4 regions of the Kitasatospora sp. NPDC088779 genome follow, and region 1 is predicted to be linked to each of the others. Evidence: riboswitches for the same ligand, from Rfam matches in the RefSeq annotation. Region 1 holds a riboswitch; each other region holds the start of a gene.

Region 1 (5,084 bases):
TCCAGCACCGCCGCAGCCGTGTCCACCCACAGCCAGGCCGCGTCCTCCGCCCCCAGCACGTCCGCGGGCGAAACGCCCTCGTCCGAGCGTTCCGCCAGCCACAACAGCGCGTACGGGCGCAGCACCGGCTCGTCCACCGATGCCCGCACCGCCTGCTCGGCCGGGCCGCCGGCCACCCGCAGCGCCTCGAAGGCCAGCCCGCGCACCAGCGCGTCGTCCCCCTGCGCCGCGTCCAGCAGCTCCGCCACCGCCCGATCGGCCGGACGGGCCGCCACCCAGGCGCGGAACTCGGCCCGCGCCGGGCCCGGCGAGTAGTCCGCGCAGGCGTTCAGCAGCTCGAAGGCGCTCTGCTCGATGTGCCCGGCCGCGGTCTGCGCGACCGTGCAGATCTCCTCCAGCTTCGCCCGCACCGCCCAGTGGCCCAGCGGCGACAGCTCGGCGGCCTCGTCCCTGCGGACCACGGCCCCGACGGCCGCCAGGCCGTCCAGCATCCAGTCCAGGACCGCGGCCACGTCCGCCGGCGACGGCGGGGTGTCGATCTGCGGCTCCCGGCACGTGCCGCGGACCGCCGAGACCGCCGAGGCGGCGTGCGGCACGGGCGACAGGCCCGAACCGTCCGTGCCACCCACCCGGCGCTCGTCCAGCCCCCGGCGCAGCAGCTCCAGCAGTTCGCCGTCCGACACCGGACCGGCCACCAGGTGCAGGAACGACAGCAGCTGCGGCGCCTGGTCCACCGCCTGGCCGGCCAGCACCGCGAACACGCCCCGCAGGGCGGCGGGCGGCACCGGGGCGAGCAGCGTCCAGGCGTCGAACAGCGCCGACCAGCCGCGGACGACCGCCTCGTCGTCGTGCTCCCAGGCGTGCAGGCGCCAACCCGGGACCGCACCGCCGTCCCTGGCCTCCACCAGGCCGACCAGCAGCGCCTGCCCCCACGCCTTGGCGGCGGCGCCGACCGTCATGGCCAGCGCCCGACCCGCCGCACGGGCGTCATCGGGCAGCAGCTCGCCCCGCTTGTCGACCTCTTCCAGGTCCCCCGCCCAGCGGGCGATCCGGACGGCGTCCACCAGCATCCGGCGGGCCAGCGGCGCCAGCTCGGCCGGCGCGGGGAAGCCCTCCGGTACGGGAACCCTCCCCCGACCGGGCGCCGCAGCGGGCCCTCGTCGGCGGGGTACCCCGGCCCCGCCCGGCTTGCCAGCGGCGGGCCGGTGGGCCGTACCGGGGAGACGGGTCACCGTCGCACCAGTACCGATCGTCGGAGGGAGCGGGGCATCACGGTCGCGCGGATTCCGAGACGTCACGTCGAGCAGTCTTCCCCTTGTACCGGCCTTCTGTCACATCCGGTTGGCTGTACGGACGGGCGGCCGTCGACGGCACCTCCCCAAGATCGGGCAACAATCGGGCAACAGAGGCAAACCGCCTGGCCGGAAACAGGTGGCGGGGTCATGCCATCACGGCTCAACCCTTGCGGCGACGGTCGCGCTACCCGCCCGACCGGTCACACTCCGTGGCCGACAGGTGAGGTCCGGGTTCCGTACGGAGGCCCCGCGGGTGTGACTTCTCACGCGGGGGGGCTGGGTTCAGAGAAGGGGGGTGAGCCAGCGGCGGAGGAGTTCGGTGTAGTGGGTGGGGGCGGAGTTCCAGAGGGTGGCGTGGTCGGCGCCCGGGAAAGGGCGGAGGCTGACCACACCGGGGCGGGCGGCGGCGAGGCGCTCGGCGGCGCGGAAGGGGGCGACCTGGTCGTCGGGGCTGTGCAGGAGGAGGGTGGGGACGCGCAGGTCGGCGCCCTCGGCGATGCGGCCGAAGTCGGCGAGGTCGACGCCGGTGCGGCCCTCGGCGGCGAGGGCGCCGAGCTCGGCGGCGGCGCCGGTGTAGCCGGCCCGGGCGGCGCCGCGGCGGGCGGTGGCGGGCAGGTCGAGGACCGGCGAGTCCAGGACGAGGCCGCTGATGGCATGGGCCCAGGCGGAGCGGGAGGCCGTCTGGAGGGCCATGGTGGCGCCGAGGGACCAGCCGTACAGGATGACCCGGCCGGCGCCGCTGTCGAGGGCGAGCCGTACCGCCGACTCGACGTCGCGCCACTCGGTCTCGCCGAAGTGGCCGAGCCCGTCCGGCGAGGCCGGGGCGCCCTGGTCGCCGCGGTAGGTGACGGCGAGGGCGGGCAGGGCGAGGCGGTCGAGGACGGGGAGGACCGGGAGGGTCTGCTGCCGGTCGGCGCCGGGGCCGTGGACGAGGATCACCCAGGTGCCGCGTTTGCCGGCGAGGCGCCAGGCGGGGAGGGCGCCGAGTTCGCCGTCGGCGGCGGTGTCGGTGAAGGGGAGGCCGAGCGCCTCGGTGGGGTCGCCGAGGTGGACGCGGGGGGTGAAGCGGACCTCGGTGCCGGGGGTGAGGGTGCCCCGGTCCGCGCGGACGAGGCGGCGGGTGACGCCGTTCTCGTCGCTGTGCAGGACCTCCTCGACGACGGCGTGGCCGTGGTCGTCCCATTCCACGGCCCAGCGGCCGGGGCGAAGGCTCTCGGGGCGGCGGTTGAAGGTGATCCGGCCCGCGGCGAGGCTCCGCACCAGGACGGGGCCGGACTCCCGGGCGGCGCTCGCCGGGTGGACCAGCCGTTCGGAGGCCCGGCGGCCGATCACCAGGACGGCGGCCCCGGCGGCCCCGGCGCCGACGACGGCGGCCGCCACGACGGCCGCGGTTCCCCAACGCATATCGCTCCCCGCTCTGCTGGTCTTGGACCGGACGGTGTCCGGGCGGTGTCCGGGCACCAGTTCACCGGGGGGCCGCGCGGGCGGCCACCGGGCTGGGCCGTCCGGGGCACGGCGGGGCCTCGGGCTGGGCGGGCGTCAGGCAGGGCGGGGCGGGGCGGGCGGATCGGAGGTGGCGACGGGGCTCCGAGGTGTGACCAACCCCTCCGTGACCTCGGTTGACTCCCGGTTCGGCCGCGTGATGGGATCCTGGGGCCAAACGGAGGCATGCAGAGGAAGCCGGTGCGAGTCCGGCGCGGTCCCGCCACTGTCACCGGGGAGCACGCTCGGAACATTGCCACGGCGGACCGTCAGAAGCCGCTGGAAGGCCCGGGGGTGTGTCCGACCCGGAAGCCAGGAGACTCTCGCCCCCGGTACGTCGATCCAGGGCGCGGACCCTGAGTGAGGACACGCACGCGATGCAGGCTGCCCCGCCCCGCCGGACCCCACGCGGCCTTCCGCCGAACCCGCCGTGCGCCCGCTGACCCGCGCCGCCGCGTTCGCGCTCGGCGCCGCCGCGGGCTTCGCCGCGGACGCCCGCTTCGCCGACCCCCGGCGCGGCCACCCGGTGGCCGTCTTCGGCGGTGCGGCGACCCGGCTGGAGCGGCGGGTGTGGCAGGACGACCGGGTGGCCGGCGCCGGGTACACGGCGCTGTGCGTCGGCGCGGTCGCGGCCGGCGCGGTGGCCCTGGACCGTACGGTGGGCCGGCGTCCGCTGGGCCGGGCCGCGCTGGCGGCCGCCGCGACCTGGACGGTGCTGGGCGGCACCTCGCTGACCCGGGAGGCGCGCACCATCGGCCGGTCGCTGGCCACGGGCGACCTGGCGGCCGCGCGGGAGCGGCTGCCGCACCTGTGCGGGCGGGACCCGAGCGCGCTGGACGGGCCTCAGATCGCCCGCGCGGTGGTCGAGTCGGTGGCCGAGAACACGGCGGACGCCGTGGTGAACGCGCTGGTCTGGGGCACGCTGGCGGGCACCCCGGGGCTGCTGGCGTTCCGCGCGGTGAACACGCTGGACGCGATGGTCGGCCACCGCTCGCCGCGGTACGCCCGGTTCGGCTGGGCCTCGGCCCGGCTGGACGACGTGGCGGGCTGGCCGGGCGCCCGGCTGACGGCTCTGCTCACGGTGGCCGCCGCGCCGCAGCCGAAAACGGCCTGGCGGGTCTGGCGGCGGGACGGTTCGGCGCACCCGAGCCCGAACGCGGGCCAGGCGGAGGCGGCCTTCGCGGGCGCGGTGGGCGTCCGGCTGGGCGGGACCCTCCAGTACGGGGAGCGGGTGGAACACCGGCCGGTGCTGGGCGCGGAGTTGCGGCCGGTGACGGCGGACGACATCGAGCGGGCCTGCGTGCTCTCCCGGCGGGTGGGCGCGCTGGCCCTGGGTACGACGGTCGCGGGGCACGTCGCGCTGCGCTTGCTGACGACACGGTGGAGGGGAAGGGCATGAGCAACGCACTGCTGGTCGCGGGGACGACCTCGGACGCGGGCAAGAGTGTGGTGACCGCGGGCATCTGCCGCTGGCTGGCCCGGCAGGGGGTGCGGGTCGCGCCGTTCAAGGCGCAGAACATGTCGCTGAACTCCTTCGTCACCGCCGACGGCGCCGAGATCGGCCGGGCGCAGGCGATGCAGGCGCAGGCGGCCCGGGTGGAGCCGGAGGCGGCGATGAACCCGGTGCTGCTGAAGCCGGGGGCGGACGGCCGCAGCCAGGTGGTGCTGCTGGGCCGGCCGGTCGCCGAGGTGGGCGCGCTGGACTACCGCGAACGCAAGCCCGTCCTGCTGGAACGGTCGCTGGAGTGCCTGGCGGATATGCGCCGCCGCTACGAGGTGGTGGTCTGCGAGGGCGCCGGTTCGCCCGCCGAGATCAACCTGCGGGACCGGGACATCGCCAACATGGGCCTGGCGACGGCCGCCGGGCTGCCGGTGGTGGTGGTCGGGGACATCGACCGCGGCGGCGTCTTCGCGGCGATGTACGGGACGCTGGCACTGCTGTCGGCGGAGGACCAGCGGCACGTGGCGGGCTGGTTCGTCAACAAGTTCCGCGGCGACGCGCGGCTGCTGGCGCCCGGCCTGGACATGCTGCACGGGCTGACCGGCCGTCCGGTGCTGGGCACCCTGCCGATGCTGCCGGGCCTGTGGCTGGACGCCGAGGACTCGCTGGACCTGTCCACGGTGGTGGACCGGGTGGACGGCCGCGGCCCGCTCGGGGCGGACGTGCTGCGGGTGGCCGTGGTGCGCTTCCCCCGGCTGTCGAACTTCACCGACCTGGACGCGCTGGCGCAGGAGCCCGGTGTGCTGGTGCGCTGGGTGACCCGGCCGGAGGAACTGGCCGACGCCGACCTGGTGGTGCTGCCCGGC
Region 2 (5,084 bases), on a different contig from region 1:
AGGCCGCCGCCCGGGAGCGGGCGATGGTCCTGCTGGAGCGGGTCGGCCTCGCCGACAAGGCGAAGAACTACCCCTCCCAGCTCTCCGGCGGCCAGCAGCAGCGCGTCGCGATCGCCCGCGCGCTGGCCATGAAGCCCAAGCTGATGCTGTTCGACGAGCCCACCTCGGCGCTCGACCCCGAACTGGTCGGCGACGTCCTCGACGTCATGCGCGGCCTCGCCGAGGAGGGCATGACCATGGTGGTCGTCACCCACGAGATGGGCTTCGCCCGCGAGGTCGGCGACGCGCTGGTGTTCATGGACGGCGGCGTGGTGGTCGAGTCCGGCAACCCCCGCGAGGTGCTCACCGACCCCCGGCACGAGCGCACCCGCGCCTTCCTCTCCAAGGTGCTGTAGAACCGTACCGACCGGCGCCCGGCAGGCTGCTCCTGCCGGGCGCCGACGTTTTCCCCACCCAGGTAATAGGCTGGACGCAATCAGCCCGTTACCGACCTTCTGGAAGGACCTCCGTGGAGCTCGCCTCGTACGCCGATCTCGCCGTTCGGCTGGTGAACACCGAGGAGCCCGGGCGCGGCACCGACACGCTGACGTCCGTGGACGCGGTGCGCGGCCTGTTCTCCGACTCCTCACGGGCCGCCGCACAGGCCGACGAGTCCGACCTGCCCCGGCTGCGGGCGGTGCGGACCAGGCTGCGCGGGGTCTTCGAGGCCGCCGCCGAGGGCGACGAGATCCGGGGCGTCGACCTGCTGAACAGCCTGCTGATGGAGTACCCGGTCAGCCCGCTGGTCTCCGGGCACGACTACCTGGACGACGCCGGCCGGCCGCGCTGGCACCTGCACCTGGCCGACAACTCGCCCACCGCCACCGCGCACTTCAGCGCGGTCGCCTGCATGGGCCTGGCCGTCCACCTGACCGAGCTGGGCGCCGACCGGCTCGGCATCTGCCAGGCCGCGCCCTGCCGCAACGCCTACCTGGACACCTCGACCAACCGCTCCCGCCGCTACTGCTCGGACCGCTGCGCGACCCGCGCCAACGTCGCCGCGTACCGGGCCCGCAAGCGCCAGGAGGCCGAGGCCGCGGCACTCGGCGCCGCCGGCTAGGTCCTGTCCGGGCCGGGCCCAGGGGGTCAGAGCTCGTCCGCCCAGACGCCCAGGCGGCGGGCCAGACCCGGCACCCGGGCCAGCCGGGTGCCCAGCAGCAGCCGCTCCAGCCGCCGCCCCGGCGCCAGCCAGGCCGGGCGCGGGCGCAGCCGCAGCAGCACCCGGCCGAGCACCAGCTCGTCCGGGACCGGGCCGTAGCTGCGGCTGTCGCTGTCCACCGGCCGGTTGTCGGACAGCAGCCACCAGCCCCTCGGACGCCGCTCGGCGGCCCGCTTCACCACCAGCAGGTCCTGCTGGAAGGGGTGCCGGAAGAGCACCACCGCGCCGGGCCGGATCGGCGCGCCGTAGCGCACCAGCAACTGGTCGCCCTCGCGCAGGGTCGGGACCATCGACGGGCCCGCCACGTCGACCAGCCCGAACGGCACCGCGCCGCCGCCCCGGCCCCGGCCCCGGGGTTCCGTGCCCATCGGTTCCGCGTCCGCCGGTTCCGTGCTCCGCGCCACGACTCCTCCTCCCGGACCGCCCGGTCCCAGTCTGCCGTACGGACCGTCACCCCGTTCGATCCGTTCGATGTCCGGATTACCCCGGTTCCGGGTCCGCCTTTTGCCCTAGGCCCACCGCCCGATCGCGAAACCCCGGGTGCGGAAGGGTAATCTCGGGCGCGGGAAGACGATCTAAGGAAGGACTCCCATGTTCTCTCGTCTGTTTGCACCGCGCGCCACCGCCCACGCCCACTGTGACCTGCCCTGCGGCGTGTACGACCCGGCGCAGGCCCGGATCGAGGCCGAGTCGGTCAAGGGCACCCAGGAGAAGTACCAGGCCAACGAGGACCCGGCTTTCCGCACCCGCGCCCTGATCATCAAGGAGCAGCGTGCCGAGGCCGTCAAGCACCACATCTCGGTGCTGTGGAGCGACTACTTCAAGGCCCCGCACTTCGAGAAGTACCCGCAGCTGCACCAGCTGATCAACGACACCCTGAAGGCCGCCTCGGCCGCCAAGGCGTCCACCGACCCCGCCACCGGCCAGGCCCTGCTGGACCTGATCGCCGAGGTCGACAAGATCTTCTGGGAGACCAAGCAGGCCTGAGCCTGACGCGTCGCCACCCGACCGCCCCCGTCCGCGAGCCCGGACGGGGGCGGTCGTGCGTTCACGCCCCATCCGAGCCCGGTAAGGGTTGCCTAGCCTGAGTGGCTGTTATGCTGCCAGGGCGTCCGAGGGGGAAGTCCGGTGTGAATCCGGCGCTGACCCGCAACGGTGAGCACGGCCCCGGGGCCGCGCCAGCCCGATCGCCCCCGGCCGCTGAACTCCCGACAACTCGCCGTGGACTGCGAGGGGATGGCGCCCGGGCCCGCGCCCGACCGGTGCCGCCCCCGCGCACCCGCGGCCCGAGGCAAGGCGCACCGTGAGCAGCACCGCAGCCGCGGGCAGTGGCGCAACGAGCCCGCCCGCCCGCCGAATACCCGCCCTCCCGCTCGCCGTCGGCCTGGCCGCCGCCCTGCTGCTCTCGCTGCTCTGCGGCGTGGCGCTGGGCGCCTCCGGGATCGGCCTGCCCCGCGCCATGCGGCTGCTGGCCGCCGGGCTGACGGGCGGACGGCTGGAGGCGGACGAGGCCGCCGCCTACGCGATCGTCTGGGAGATCCGGCTGCCGCGCGCCGTGCTGGCCTCGGTGGTCGGCGCCGGGCTGGCCGCCACCGGGGTCGCCGTCCAGGCCCTGGTGCGCAACGCGCTGGCCGACCCGTTCGTGCTCGGCATCTCCTCCGGCGCGGCCGTCGGCGCCAACGCCGTGCTGCTGCTCGGCGCCTTCGCCTCGCTCGGGGTGTGGGCGATCTCGGCCTCCGCGTTCGGCTCCGCGCTGGTCGCCATGGTGCTGGTCTACCTCGCGGCGCGCACGGCCTACGGGCTCACCCCGCTGCGGCTGGTGCTCACCGGCACCGCGCTCTCCTACGGCTTCTCCGCCGTCACCGCGCTGATGGTCTTCGCGGCCGCCCGAGGCGAGGCCGCCCGGGACGCCATGATGTGGCTGCTCGGCAGCCTCGGCGGCGCCACCTGGGGCTCGGTGCCGATCGCCGCCGCCACCGTGCTGGCCGGCCTGGCGTACCTGGCCTGCGCCGCCGGCCGGCTGGACGCGCTCGCCATGGGCGACGAGACGGCCGCCTCGCTGGGCGTGGACCCGGACCGGCTGCGCCGCGAGCTGTTCGTGGTGACCGCCGCCGTCACCGGCACGGTGGTGGCCGTCAGCGGGGCGATCGGCTTCGTCGGGCTGATGGTGCCGCACCTGGCCCGGATGCTGGTCGGCGCCGGGCACCGCCGGGTGCTGCTGGTCGCGCCGCTCGCCGGGGCGCTGCTGCTGGTCTGGGTGGACATCGTCTCGCGCACCCTGCTGGCGCCCGCCGAACTGCCGGTCGGGGTGGTCACCGCGGTGCTCGGGGTGCCCTGTTTCCTGCTGCTGATGCGCCGTCGCGGCTATTCCTTCGGAGGCCGCTGATGGATCTCGCCCTGGACTCCGTCTCGGTCGAGCTGGCCGGCGCCCGGCTGGTCCACGACGTCGCCCTGGACGCCGCCGCCGGGCAGGTGGTCGGACTGGTCGGGCCCAACGGCAGCGGCAAGTCGACGCTGCTGCGCTGCGTCTACCGGGCGCTGCGGCCGGCCGCCGGGGCCGTCCGGCTGGACGGCGCGGACCTGCACGCGCTGACCGCGCGCGAGGCCGCCCGGCGGGTGGCCGCACTCCCCCAGGAGCACTCCGCCGAGTTCGACTTCACGGTGGCCGAGGTGGTCGCCATGGGCCGGTTGCCGCACCGGCGCGGGCTGGGCGGCCCGGGTGCGGACGACCACGCGCGCTGCACGGAGGCGCTGCGCAAGGTCGGCGCCGAACAGTTGGCCGGGCGGGGCTTCCTGAGCCTGTCCGGCGGCGAGAAGCAGCGGGTGCTGATCGCCCGCGCGCTGGTCCAGGAGCCCCGGCTGCTGGTGCTGGACGAGCCCACCAACCACCTGGACATCGGCCACCAGTTGGACGTGCTGGCGCTGGTCCGGGAGGCCGGCCCGACGGTGCTCACCGCGCTGCACGACCTCAACCTGGCGGCCGGCCACTGCGACCTGCTGTACGTGCTGCGGGCCGGCCGGATCGTCGCCTCGGGGCCGCCCGCCGAGGTGCTCCGACCCGCCCTGCTGGCCGAGGTGTTCGGCGTCCGGGCCACCCCCGTCCGGCACCCGGTGACCGGCGCCGTCCAACTGCTCTTCGACCGGATCTGACCCACCCCCCGAAGGAACCCCCGTGCGCACCAAGGCCGTTGCCATCACCGCCCTGCTCACCCTCGGGCTCACCGCCTGCGGCGCCGAGATCGCCCCGAGCGGCGACGCCACCGCCGCCTCCGCCCACTACCCGGTGACCGTGGAGAACTGCGGCACCAAGCTCACCTTCCCGCAGAAGCCCGCCCGGACGGTGACCAACGACGTCGGCATCACCGAGCTGATGCTCGCCCTCGGCCTGGCCGACCGGATGGCCGGCTACGTGATGCCCGACGACAAGGGCCGGGTCGACCAGGTCGCCTGGAAGGACGGCTACCAGCAGACCGTGTGGCTCTCCAAGAAGGAGATCACCAAGGAGATCGTGCTGGGCGCCAAGGCCGACCTGGTCTTCGCCGGCTGGCACTACGGCTTCGACGAGGGCCGCGGCTTCACCCCGCAGGCGCTCAAGGACCTCGGCATCCCCTCGTACGTGCTCAGCGAGTCCTGCCGCAGCGGCAAGGGCACCGAGCGCGGCGTGATGTCCCCGCTGGACGCGCTCTACACCGACCTGGCCAACCTCGGCGAGATCTTCGACGTCCGCGACCGGGCGGACAAGCTGGTCGCCGATTTCAAGGCGAAGGTCGCCGCCGCCCCGCAGCCCGAGCGCCGGCCGTCCGTGTTCCTGTACGACAGCGGGCAGGACAAGCCGTACACCGCCGGGAAGTTCGCCGCGGCCGACGAGATCATCGCCAAGGCCGGC
Region 3 (5,084 bases), on a different contig from region 1:
GCGGGGCACCTCTGGTGTGTCTGCGGGTTTAGAAGTCGTCGTCGAAGGCGACGGAGCCCTCGACGGCGACCTGGTACGCGGAGACGCGGCGCTCGAAGAAGTTGGTCAGCTCCTGGACGTTCTGGAGTTCCATGAACCCGAACGGGTTCGTCGACCCGTAGCGGATCGGCAGGCCGAGGCGGGCGAGGCGCTGGTCGGCCACGGCCTCCAGGTACTGGCGCATGGAGTCGGTGTTCATGCCGGCGAGGCCGTCGCCGCACAGGTCCTGGGCGAACTGGAGCTCGGCCTCGACGGCCTCCTCCAGCATCTCCGTGACCTGCTTGGCCATCTCGTCGTCGAAGAGGTCGGGCTCCTCCTCGCGGACGGTGTCGACGACTGACATCGCGAAGTCCATGTGCATGGACTCGTCGCGGAACACCCAGTTGGTGCCGGTGGCCAGGCCGTGCAGCAGACCGCGGGACCGGAACCAGTACACGTACGCGAACGCGCCGTAGAAGAACAGGCCCTCGACGCACGCCGCGAAGCAGATCAGGTTCAGGAGGAACGCGCGGCGGTCCTCCTTGGTCTGGAGCGAGTCGATGTGGTCGACGGCGTTCATGTACTTGAAGCAGAACTGCGCCTTCTGGCGGATGGAGGGGATGTTCTCCACCGCGGCGAAGGCCGCGTTGCGGTCCTCGGGGTCGGGCAGGTAGGTGTCGAGCAGCGTCAGGTAGAACTGGACGTGCACGGCCTCCTCGAACAGCTGGCGCGACAGGTACAGCCGCGCCTCCGGGGAGTTGATGTGCTTGTAGAGGCTCAGCACCACGTTGTTGGAGACGATCGAGTCCCCGGTGGCGAAGAAGGCGACCAGGCGGCCGATGAGGTGGCGCTCGCCCTCGCTGAGCTTGGCCAGGTCGGCGACGTCGGAGTGCAGGTCCACCTCCTCGACGGTCCAGGTGTTCTTGATCGCGTCCCGGTACCGGTCGTAGAACGACGGGTAGCGCATCGGGCGCAGGGTCAGCTCGAAGCCGGGGTCGAGCAGCATCTTCTCGCGGTCGGGGGTGCTCACTGGCAGGCCTCGCAGGACTCGGGGTTCTCCAGGGAGCAGGCCAGCGCGGCCTCCTCCTCCGGGGTGAGGGTCGGGGTGTTCACGGGCACGGGCGCGGACGAGGACGCGGGCGCGGGCACGGCGGCGCGGGCGGTACCGGAGGCGGCCTGGGCGATCCGGGTCGCCGGGCGCGAGCGCAGGTAGTAGGTGGTCTTGAGACCGACCTTCCACGCGTAGGCGTACATCGAGCTGAGCTTGCCGATGGTCGGCGCCGCCATGAACAGGTTCAGCGACTGGCTCTGGTCGAGGTACGGCATGCGGGCCGCGGCCAGGTCGATCAGCGCGCGCTGGGGCAGCTCCCAGGCGGTGCGGTACAGCGAGCGGACCTCGGCGGGCAGCCAGCCCAGCTCCTGGACGGAGCCGTTGGCCTCGCGCAGGGCGTCGCGGGTCTGCTGGTCCCAGACGCCGAGCTCCTTGAGCTCGCGCACCAGGTACGGGTTGACCTGGAGGAACTCGCCGGACAGCGTCTCGCGCTTGAACAGGTTGGAGACCTGCGGCTCGATGCACTCGTAGACGCCGGCGATGGACGCGATGGTCGCGGTCGGCGCGATGGCCAGCAGCAGCGAGTTGCGCAGGCCGGTCTCGGCGATGCGGGCGCGCAGCGCGGTCCAGCGGTCGGCCCACTGCGGGGCGGCCGTCGGGAAGTGGTCGATGTGCAGCTCGCCGCGGGCGGCGCGGGTCTCGCCGTAGGCCTCGTGGCGGCCCAGCTGCTCGGCCAGGTCGGCGGAGCGCTCGTACGCGGTGAGCATGATGCGCTCGGCGATGAGGGTGGACAGTCGCGCGGCCTCGGCGGAGTCGAAGTCGATCCGCAGCTTGAAGAAGACGTCCTGGAGGCCCATCACGCCGAGGCCGACCGGGCGCCAGCGGGAGTTGGAGGTGCCGGCCTCGGTGGTCGGGTAGAAGTTGATGTCCACCACGCGGTCGAGGAACGTCACGGCGGTGCGGACGGTGGCGTCGAGGCGCTCCCAGTCCATGGCGCCGAGCAGGTCGTCGACGGAGGCCCCCGGGGCGACGTGGGCGCCGAGGTTGACCGAGCCGAGGTTGCAGACGGCGGTCTCGGAGTCGTCCGTGACCTCCAGGATCTCGGTGCACAGGTTCGAGGAGTGCACCGTGCGGCCGGGCAGCGCGGTCTGGTTGGCGGCGCGGTTGGAGGCGTCCTTGAAGGTCATCCAGCCGTTGCCGGTCTGCGCCAGGGTGCGCATCATCCGGGCGTACAGGGTCTGCGCGGGGATGGTGCGCACGGCCTTGCCGGCCAGCTCGGCCTTGCGGTAGGCCTCGTCGAAGTCGGAGCCCCACAGGTCGACGAGCTCGGGCACGTCGGCGGGGGAGAACAGCGACCAGTCCTCGTTGGCGTTGACCCGGCGCATGAACTCGTCCGGGATCCAGTGCGCCAGGTTGAGGTTGTGGGTGCGCCGCGCCTCCTCGCCGGTGTTGTCGCGGAGCTCCAGGAACTCCTCGATGTCGGCGTGCCAGGTCTCCAGGTAGACGCAGGCCGCGCCCTTGCGGCGGCCGCCCTGGTTGACGGCGGCGACCGAGGAGTCGAGGGTGCGCAGGAACGGGACGATGCCGTTGGACTTGCCGTTGGTGCCGCGGATCAGGCTGCCGCGCGAGCGGATGCGCGAGTAGGACAGGCCGATGCCGCCGGCGTGCTTGGACAGCCGGGCGATCTGCGCGTAGCGGTTGTAGATCGAGTCCAGGTTGTCCAGCGGGGAGTCGAGCAGGTAGCAGCTCGACATCTGCGGGTGCCGGGTGCCGGAGTTGAACAGGGTCGGCGAGGAGGTCAGGTACTCCAGCCGGCTCATCAGGCCGTACAGCTCGGCGACCTCGCGCACCGACTGCTCGCTGTCGCCGACCGCCAGGCCGCAGGCGACGCGGAGCAGGAAGTGCTGCGGGGTCTCGATGACCTTGCGGGTGATCGGGTGGCGCAGCAGGTAGCGGGACTGCACGGTGCGCAGGCCGAAGTACTCGAAGCGGTCGTCGCCGTGCGCGTCGATCAGCGCGTCCAGGGCGGCGGCGTGCTTGGTGACGAAGGCGGCGGTGGTGTCGCCGATCAGGCCCTCGGCGTGGCCGACGGCGATCGAGGCGGCGAAGGAGCGCGAGCCCTGGCTGTTCGCCTCGTCGACGATCTCCAGGGCGAGCAGCCGGGCGGCCAGCTTCGAGTACTGGGGGTCCTCGGCGATCATCGACGCGGCGGCGTCCACGGCCAGCCCGCGCAGCTCGGCGAAGTCCGAGCCGGCGTGGCGGCCGCGCAGCGCGGCGGCGGCGACATGGCCGGGGTCCACCTGGGGGAGATCGACGCTGCGGTCGGTGAGCAGCCGAAGGAGCGCGCCGCCGGGGTCGGAGACCGTCGGGTCGGTGGGGGCGGGGCCGGTGCCCTGGGCGGGCAGGGTGGCTGAGGCAGCGGTGGTCAAGGCGCTCTCTCCTGGCGGCGATCGGCGGCGGTGATCGGGGGGTACCGGGCCGTTCGGGGCAGGGGAGCACGGCACGTACGCAGGAAGCGTCGCGCGACAGTGGCGTCCCCGGCCCGCCCGCGAGGCCCGGAAGGTAGTTCTCGTGCTGGCGCGGCCTCTGCGGGAGGGCCCGTGCGCACACCGTCGGCAGGTACTCGGACTCGCGGGGCGGCTACTGGTAGCCGCCCGCTCACCGCTGCGGGGCAGTCCCGGATTCGCACCGGGTTCCCCTGCATCGACAGCAGGATTGAGCATACATCTAGTGGTGTCTCTCTGATGCGACCCCACATGTAGTACGGCGCGGTGTGTCGGAGCGATAACCGGTGGTGCCGGGAGGGGGCGGGTCGTGGCCTTGGGGCGCCTCGGATCCGGGCTTCCGGCGCCCTGATTCCGGGCTCCCGGCGCCCTGATTCCGGGCCCCGGCGTCCTGGTTTCGATACGGAACGGTCACCGGGCGGACCGGTTGCCGCGGGCATGCCCTACGATCTGGGCGCATGAGCGAGCGAAGCGCCGAGGGGCGCGTTTCGCGAAGCGATCATCGAGCGAAGCGAGGGGGCGCGTGAGCGACGGAACTGGCGCACCCGGGCAGGGTCCGCAGGGAACGCCTCCCCCCGGGCCGGGGGACGCGCACGGTCAGCAGCCGCCGGTGGTGCCCGGTCCGGTGTTGCCGCCGAGCGGGGGCTTCGGGCCGCCGCCGGCCTCGTACGGGCCTCCGGTGCCGCCCGCGCAGCCGGTGGCGCAGCCCGGTCCGCCGGGGCAGCCTCCGCTGCCGCAGCCGGGACCGCCAGGGCAGCAGCTGCCGCCGCAGTGGCAGCCGAACCCCCAGCCGCATCCCCAGCCGAACCCCCAGGCGCATCACCAGGCACACCCCCAGCTGCATCCGCAGTCGTACCCGCAGCCCCAGGCGCCGCAGCGCGCCGAGCCGAACTGGGAGGCGCTGGCGGACCGCAACGCGGCGGACGGCAAGCGCCGCCGCCGACTGCGGGCCCTCGGCGTGGCGGTCGCGGTCGTCCTGGTCGGCGGCCTGATCGCGGGCGGGGCGGTGCTGCTGACGAAGGGCGGCGGCGACAAGCCGGTCGCCGGGCCGATCGCCTCGGCCTCCAACCGGCCGTCCTCCGCCGCATCGGGTGCCGCCCGGAGTGCCGCGCCGAGTGCCGCCGCAACCCCGGGCGGGAACCCGTCCGGCACCCCGGGCGGAGCGCCGGACGACCCGTCGAAGCCGATCTGGGAGGCCGCCACCGACCCGGCGCCGCAGGACGCGGGGGCACTGTTCTCCGCGCTCCAGGTGACGGTCAACGGTGCCACCTGGAACCGGACCTTCGTCTCGCTGGACTCGCCCTGCTGGGACGGGAACTCGACGACCGGCGGGCTCGGCAAGGTCCTCGGTGACCAGGGCTGCCAGAAGGTGCTCCGGGCGACCTACGTCTCCGGCGACAGCGCGGTGACCGTCGGCGTCGCGGTCTTCGACCACAAGATCCAGGCCGAGACTTCGATGAAGAGCTACACCGGCCACCTCAAGGGCGCCGTCGCGCCGGGCGCGCCGGCCT
Region 4 (5,084 bases), on a different contig from region 1:
GGGACGTTCGGCGCCGCCGGGCGAGCTGTTCGGTCAGCAGCTGTGCGAGCGGCCCCGCGCGCCGGGGTCGGTGCGCGGGGCCGCTGTGGGTCATCGGGTGGTTCAGCAGTGGGGCAGGCCGGGCACGTTGTGGAACATCGCCGCGCCGTCCACGTAGGGTGCGAACGTCCAGGAGGACCCCGAGGGGGTGACCACACCGTACTGGTACACCCACGTGGTGTGGTACCAGACGTCGCCGTCATTGCCGACGTTCCCGCCGGCCACCCAACAGTCCGCCCAGGCCGAGTCGCCCGGCGCGAGGGTGATGTTCTTGTACTTGCCGGACCCCGCGTCGGCGGCGGTGTAGACGCCCGCGGAGTGGCTGGTGCTCAGCCGGACCCACTGCGGGGAGGAGCCGATGTTGGACGGGTTCGGGTCGGCGGACGCCAGCGACGTCACGCCGACGACGGATGCCCCGGCCAGAGCGAGTGCGGCGAGCGCCTTGATCGAACGGGTCATGATGTGATTCCCCGATTCCTCCCGGCCCTCCTGTAGGGCTGGTCGGTGATGAGCAAACCGCACCTCGACCGCGCAGTCCAGGCTGCAAACCGGCCAGGTCCCGTTCCCCAGAAGTCCCCCAGGCGGACCGCGAGTTGGGGGACCGCCGGGTCGCGAAGAGGGTGGCCTGGGGCGCCGGCGTCGGGTGGTGCGGGCTCGGCCCGCCGGTGGGCCCGGTGGAGGCCGCTCCGTGCACCGGAGAGCTGACGGCAGGTCAGTTTGCCGCTTTCGTGGCTTGGCTCGTACCCGGCGTCCAGGACGGCCAGGGTCTCCGGATCAGTTGCCGTAGCGGAGCGAGACGGTGTCGCCGAGGTGGACGGTGGTGGCCCGGGTGGCGCCGGTGGCGGTGGTGCCGTCCAGGCTGACCTGCCAGGTGGAGGAGCCGCTGTTGGCCGTGCCGTTGATCGCGGTGACGGTGTCGCCGCCGGTGGACGGGGCGACCGAGGTGACGCAGCCGCTCGGGGCGGCGCCGGCGGCCGCGTCGAGGACGTTGCCGAGGGTCGCGGTGGTGCCGGTCGGGGTGAGGGTGGCGGCGCAGACCTTGAGCGCGCCGGTGCCGTCGTCGATGACCAGCGCGAGCTTGGCGGCGGTGCCGGGGACGAAGGCGGTGGCGGCGGCCCAGGCGGGCTCGCCGGTGGTGGTCGGGGTCGGCGGGGTGGCGGTGAAGCCGGCGCCGGCGACGGCGCGCAGGCCGTCGACGGAGGCGTAGGGGGAGGGGGTGGTGTCGGTGGGCAGGTACTTGAAGCCGCCGCCGGGCTTGAACTGCTGGGCGATCAGGAAGTCGACGGGGCTCTTGCCGGTGCCGCTGGTGAAGTCGGCGCCCTGGGGGTTGATGCCGCAGGCGTTGAGGCCGGAGACGGCCCAGCCGTTGGAGTCGGTGTTGACGCCGAACATGGCGTTGAAGGCGCCGGAGGCGGTGAGCTTGCCCTTGAGGAAGTTCTTGGCGGCGGCGATCGCCGGGTCGGTGGCGGCGACGCCCCCGGTGCAGAGCGAGGCCATGGCGGCGCCGGTCATGTCGATGTCGCTGCCCTGGGCGAGGGCGTTCGGGTCGCCCGCGGCCTTGCTGAAGTTCCAGCCGCCATCGTTGTGCTGGTTGGCGCGCACCGCCGTGACGGAGGCGTCGAGCAGCGGCTGCGGGACGCGAGGGCTGCCGGCCTGGGTTTTGGCGCCCGCGAGGGCGAGGAGGCCGAAGACGGTGCCGTTGAAGTTGGCGGACGGGCCGTAGTAGCCGGGTTCGGCGGTCTGCCAGTAGGCGGCGAGGTCGGCGACGAGGTTGCGACCCGGGCCGACCCGGGCGGGGTCGATGCCGGCGGCGTAGGCGTTGAGGATGCCGCGCTCGTAGTCCGTGACGACCGGCGAGGCGCTCGGCCAGCCGGGGGCGGCGAGCTGGCCGCGGTAGACCAGGCGGGCGTTCTTGGTGGGGTCGCCGCCGGGGGTGACGTCCGCGGCGGCCGTGCCGGCGGCCGCGAGTGCGCTGAACGCCCACTCGTTGGAGAGCCCGCCGCCGGTGACGTAGCTGCCGTCGGCGGCCTGGAGCGACTTCAGGTAGGTGACGCCGGTGCTCTTCGAGGTGGCTATCTGGGTCGGGCTGGCCGTCGCGTGGGCGGGGACGGCGGAGAGCAGGAGCGCGCCGGCCGTCAGGGCGACGGTGACGGCGGAGGCGGCGCGGGCAGGGGTGGTCCGCGAGGGGGTGGTCCGCGAGGGGGCGAGGAGGGACACGGGACAGGCTCCTTGGGGTGGCGGGCGCCGACCCTGCCCCGGAGTTCCGGCGTCCGTTCGAGGGCGCGCGACGGCCGGAGCGGTCGCCGCCCGGATCGCGTGGGCCGGCTTTCGCCATGGTGCGTGGCCGGGCGGGCATCCGGGCTCGGGGCAGCACGATCGCCACCCCACACCGCTGCGCGTCAGCCCCGGATTCGCACCGGGTTCCCCCGCTCGGCCACCGCGGACGCTACCGCACGGCGCACCGGCCGACGAGGTGATGTGATCGACGTGACGGACCGTTGACTCCCGTTCGGCCGTCGTGGTCTGATGAACCGATTTTTTGCCCTCGGCATTCAGGGGAAGCCGGTCCAACTCCGGCGCTGACCCGCAACCGTGGACCCACCTGTGGTGGGTGAGCCGGAATGCCTGGACCGGGGGCCCTGTTCACAGAGCACTTGCGTCGTCGCGGACTACGACGCGGTCCGGACGGTCCCTGCCCAGGAGACCGTGGGCTGCGCCGTTGCGCCCTGCGTCGACCGACCAGGGAGTCGTCGTGAGGGTCAGCAGCAGTCGCACACGTCACAGGAACCGGGACCTCGCCTCCTTGGTGGTCGCCGGTGCTGTCGCGGTCGCCGCCTGCGGAAGCGTCCTGTTCGGGCGCCCCGGCACTGCGGCCGCCGACCCGATCGAGCAGTGCACGGCGACGACGGGCGCGATCGTCGCCGTCGACTTCACCCACTGGGGCGGCGGTGTCCTCCGGGGCTGCGACGCCCGCCCCACGACCGGGATGAACCTGCTGCACGCCGCCGGCTTCACCACCGCCGGAACCGAGCACGACGGACCCGCCTTCATCTGCCGACTCGGAACCGGGACCTTCAACAGCGGCACCCAGTACCCGACGCCGGCCGAGGAACCCTGCGTCAACACCCCGCAGGCCACCGCGTACTGGTCGTACTGGATCGCCGAACCCGGCCAACAGGCCTGGTCCTACAGCCGGTTCGGCGCCGGGACGCAGAAGCCCAAGCCCGGCGAGGTCGAGGCCTGGGTGTACGGCGGCACCGACATCGGCGGCACCAGCGGGGCACCGGGCTTCACGCCGGACTCCGTCCGGGCGAAGAGCGGTGGTTCGCCGGCTTCGCCGTCCGCCTCGCCGTCGCCCTCGGCGACCCTGACCCCGACTCCGACCTCGACCCCGACTCCGACCGGGCCGTCCGCCGCCGGTGACCCGGCGGCCGCCGCGGCCTGGCTGGCCCGCCAACTCGTCGGCGGCGACCACATGGAGAACTGGGCCGTCGAGGGGCCGGACTACCCCCGGACCGCCCTCACCGCCATCGCCCTCGCCGCCGCCGGCACGCAGGACCCGGCGCTGCGCAGGACGGTCGCCTTCCTCTCCGCTCACACCGACGCCTTCCTCCACCCCGACGGACCGGCCGGCCGGCCCGATGCGAGGGCCGCCGCACTGCTGGCCCTCGTCGCCGAGAGCACCGGTGGCGATCCCCGGGCCTTCGGCGGCCGGGACCTGATCGCCGCGCTCACCGGCCACGTCTGCACGGCGGCGGGGGAGAACGGCAAGTGCACCGCCGCCGGGGACTTCCTCGGCGCAGCCTCGCCCTGGGTCCAGTCCCTCGGCGTCATCGCCCTCCAGCGCGCCGGCGTCACGCCACCCGCCCCGGCGCTCGCCCGCTTCACGGAGCTCCAGTGCGCCGACGGCGGGGTGGCCGGGTCGATGATCGTCGCCGGCGACCACTGCGAGTCCGACCCGCTCACCACCGGCCTCGCGGTCCTCGCCCTGCGTACGGCGCCCGGGTACGAGACGGCCGCGAGGAAGGCTTCGGACCAGCTCGCGACCGGACAGCAGGCCGACGGATCCCTCCTCCCGTACCTCGGCGCCCCCGGCGACACCATCAGCACCGCGAGCGCGGCCCAGGCGTTCAAGGCCACCGGACAGGACACCCGCCGGGCCGCCGCCACGGCCTGGCTCGCCGCCCGGCAGGGCACGGACGGCGGCTTCGGCCCCGACGCGTCGACCACCGACCCGGACCCGGCGGCCACCGAGCAGGCGATCCTGGCCCTGACCGGCACCGACCTCACCAGCGTCCGACACAACCCGGACGCCACCACCCCGCCGACGACACCCGCCAGCACGCCGCCGACCTCGCCCGCGACCACGCCGCCTGCCGGGAGAGCCCCCGACGCCGCCAAGGGCAGCGCCTACCTCACCGACCCGTCCCGCCTGATCAACGGCCGCTACTACGAGGGCTTCCCGGCCTTCGCCGACTTCGGCCTCACCATCGACGGCGCCTACGCCCTCGCGGCCACCGGCACCGACGACGCCGCGCTGCGCAGGATCGTCGACTTCCTGGACCAGCCGGGCAAGGACGCCAGCGAGCGTACCGTCAACGACTGGACCGGCATCGGCACCGAGTACGCAGGCGGCGGCTCGATCGGAAAGGAGGCGCTGCTCGCCGAGGCGGTCGGCCGCAACCCGCGCGCCTTCGGCGGCCACGACCTGATCGCCGCCCTGGCCGCCCTCGTGTGCACCAAGGCCGACCAGAGCACCGGCTGCGCGGCGCCCGGCAACTACACCTACGCGACCTCGGTGTTCTCCCAGGCGCTCGGCATCATGGCCCAGCTCCGGGCCGGGGACTCGACGAACGCGGCTCCCGCGATCGCCTACCTGAAGGGCCTCCAGCACCAGGACGGATCGTGGCCGAGCCTGATCCCCGCCACCGGTGACTCCGACGTGGACAGCACGGCGATGGCCGTCATGGCCCTCGCCCTCGTGCCGGGCGACGAAGCCGCGCGGGCCGTCGACCAGGGCCTCGGCTGGCTCGCCGCGCGGCAGC

Evidence for each region. A riboswitch is a leader RNA that binds a small molecule or an ion and turns the genes downstream of it on or off. The one in region 1 is predicted to bind cobalamin.
Region 2: linked by a shared signal. The riboswitch ahead of AB0P03_RS11840 (iron ABC transporter permease) and the one ahead of AB0P03_RS05885 (cobalamin biosynthesis protein) in region 1 are both predicted to bind cobalamin.
Region 3: linked by a shared signal. The riboswitch ahead of AB0P03_RS11700 (ribonucleoside-diphosphate reductase subunit alpha) and the one ahead of AB0P03_RS05885 (cobalamin biosynthesis protein) in region 1 are both predicted to bind cobalamin.
Region 4: linked by a shared signal. The riboswitch ahead of AB0P03_RS20245 (prenyltransferase/squalene oxidase repeat-containing protein) and the one ahead of AB0P03_RS05885 (cobalamin biosynthesis protein) in region 1 are both predicted to bind cobalamin.

The regions. Positions count from the first base shown of each region.
Region 1 covers NZ_JBFBHW010000005.1:56,412-61,495, forward strand. The annotation lists gene AB0P03_RS05875 (hypothetical protein) at 1-1,232, opposite strand, end outside; gene AB0P03_RS05880 (alpha/beta hydrolase) at 1,578-2,699, opposite strand; cobalamin riboswitch at 2,968-3,100, shown strand; gene AB0P03_RS05885 (cobalamin biosynthesis protein) at 3,208-4,176, shown strand; gene AB0P03_RS05890 (cobyric acid synthase) at 4,173-5,084, shown strand, end outside.
Region 2 covers NZ_JBFBHW010000010.1:75,172-80,255, reverse strand. The annotation lists gene AB0P03_RS11860 (amino acid ABC transporter ATP-binding protein) at 1-395, shown strand, start outside; gene AB0P03_RS11855 (CGNR zinc finger domain-containing protein) at 509-1,099, shown strand; gene sodX (nickel-type superoxide dismutase maturation protease) at 1,126-1,566, opposite strand; gene sodN (superoxide dismutase, Ni) at 1,790-2,185, shown strand; cobalamin riboswitch at 2,274-2,412, shown strand; gene AB0P03_RS11840 (iron ABC transporter permease) at 2,502-3,584, shown strand; gene AB0P03_RS11835 (ABC transporter ATP-binding protein) at 3,584-4,348, shown strand; gene AB0P03_RS11830 (ABC transporter substrate-binding protein) at 4,371-5,084, shown strand, end outside.
Region 3 covers NZ_JBFBHW010000010.1:40,802-45,885, forward strand. The annotation lists gene AB0P03_RS11695 (ribonucleotide-diphosphate reductase subunit beta) at 29-1,024, opposite strand; gene AB0P03_RS11700 (ribonucleoside-diphosphate reductase subunit alpha) at 1,045-3,474, opposite strand; cobalamin riboswitch at 3,666-3,809, opposite strand; gene AB0P03_RS11705 (hypothetical protein) at 4,253-5,084, shown strand, end outside.
Region 4 covers NZ_JBFBHW010000019.1:136,194-141,277, forward strand. The annotation lists gene AB0P03_RS20235 (hypothetical protein) at 103-498, opposite strand; gene AB0P03_RS20240 (hypothetical protein) at 814-2,178, opposite strand; cobalamin riboswitch at 2,390-2,466, opposite strand; cobalamin riboswitch at 2,544-2,687, shown strand; gene AB0P03_RS20245 (prenyltransferase/squalene oxidase repeat-containing protein) at 2,792-5,084, shown strand, end outside.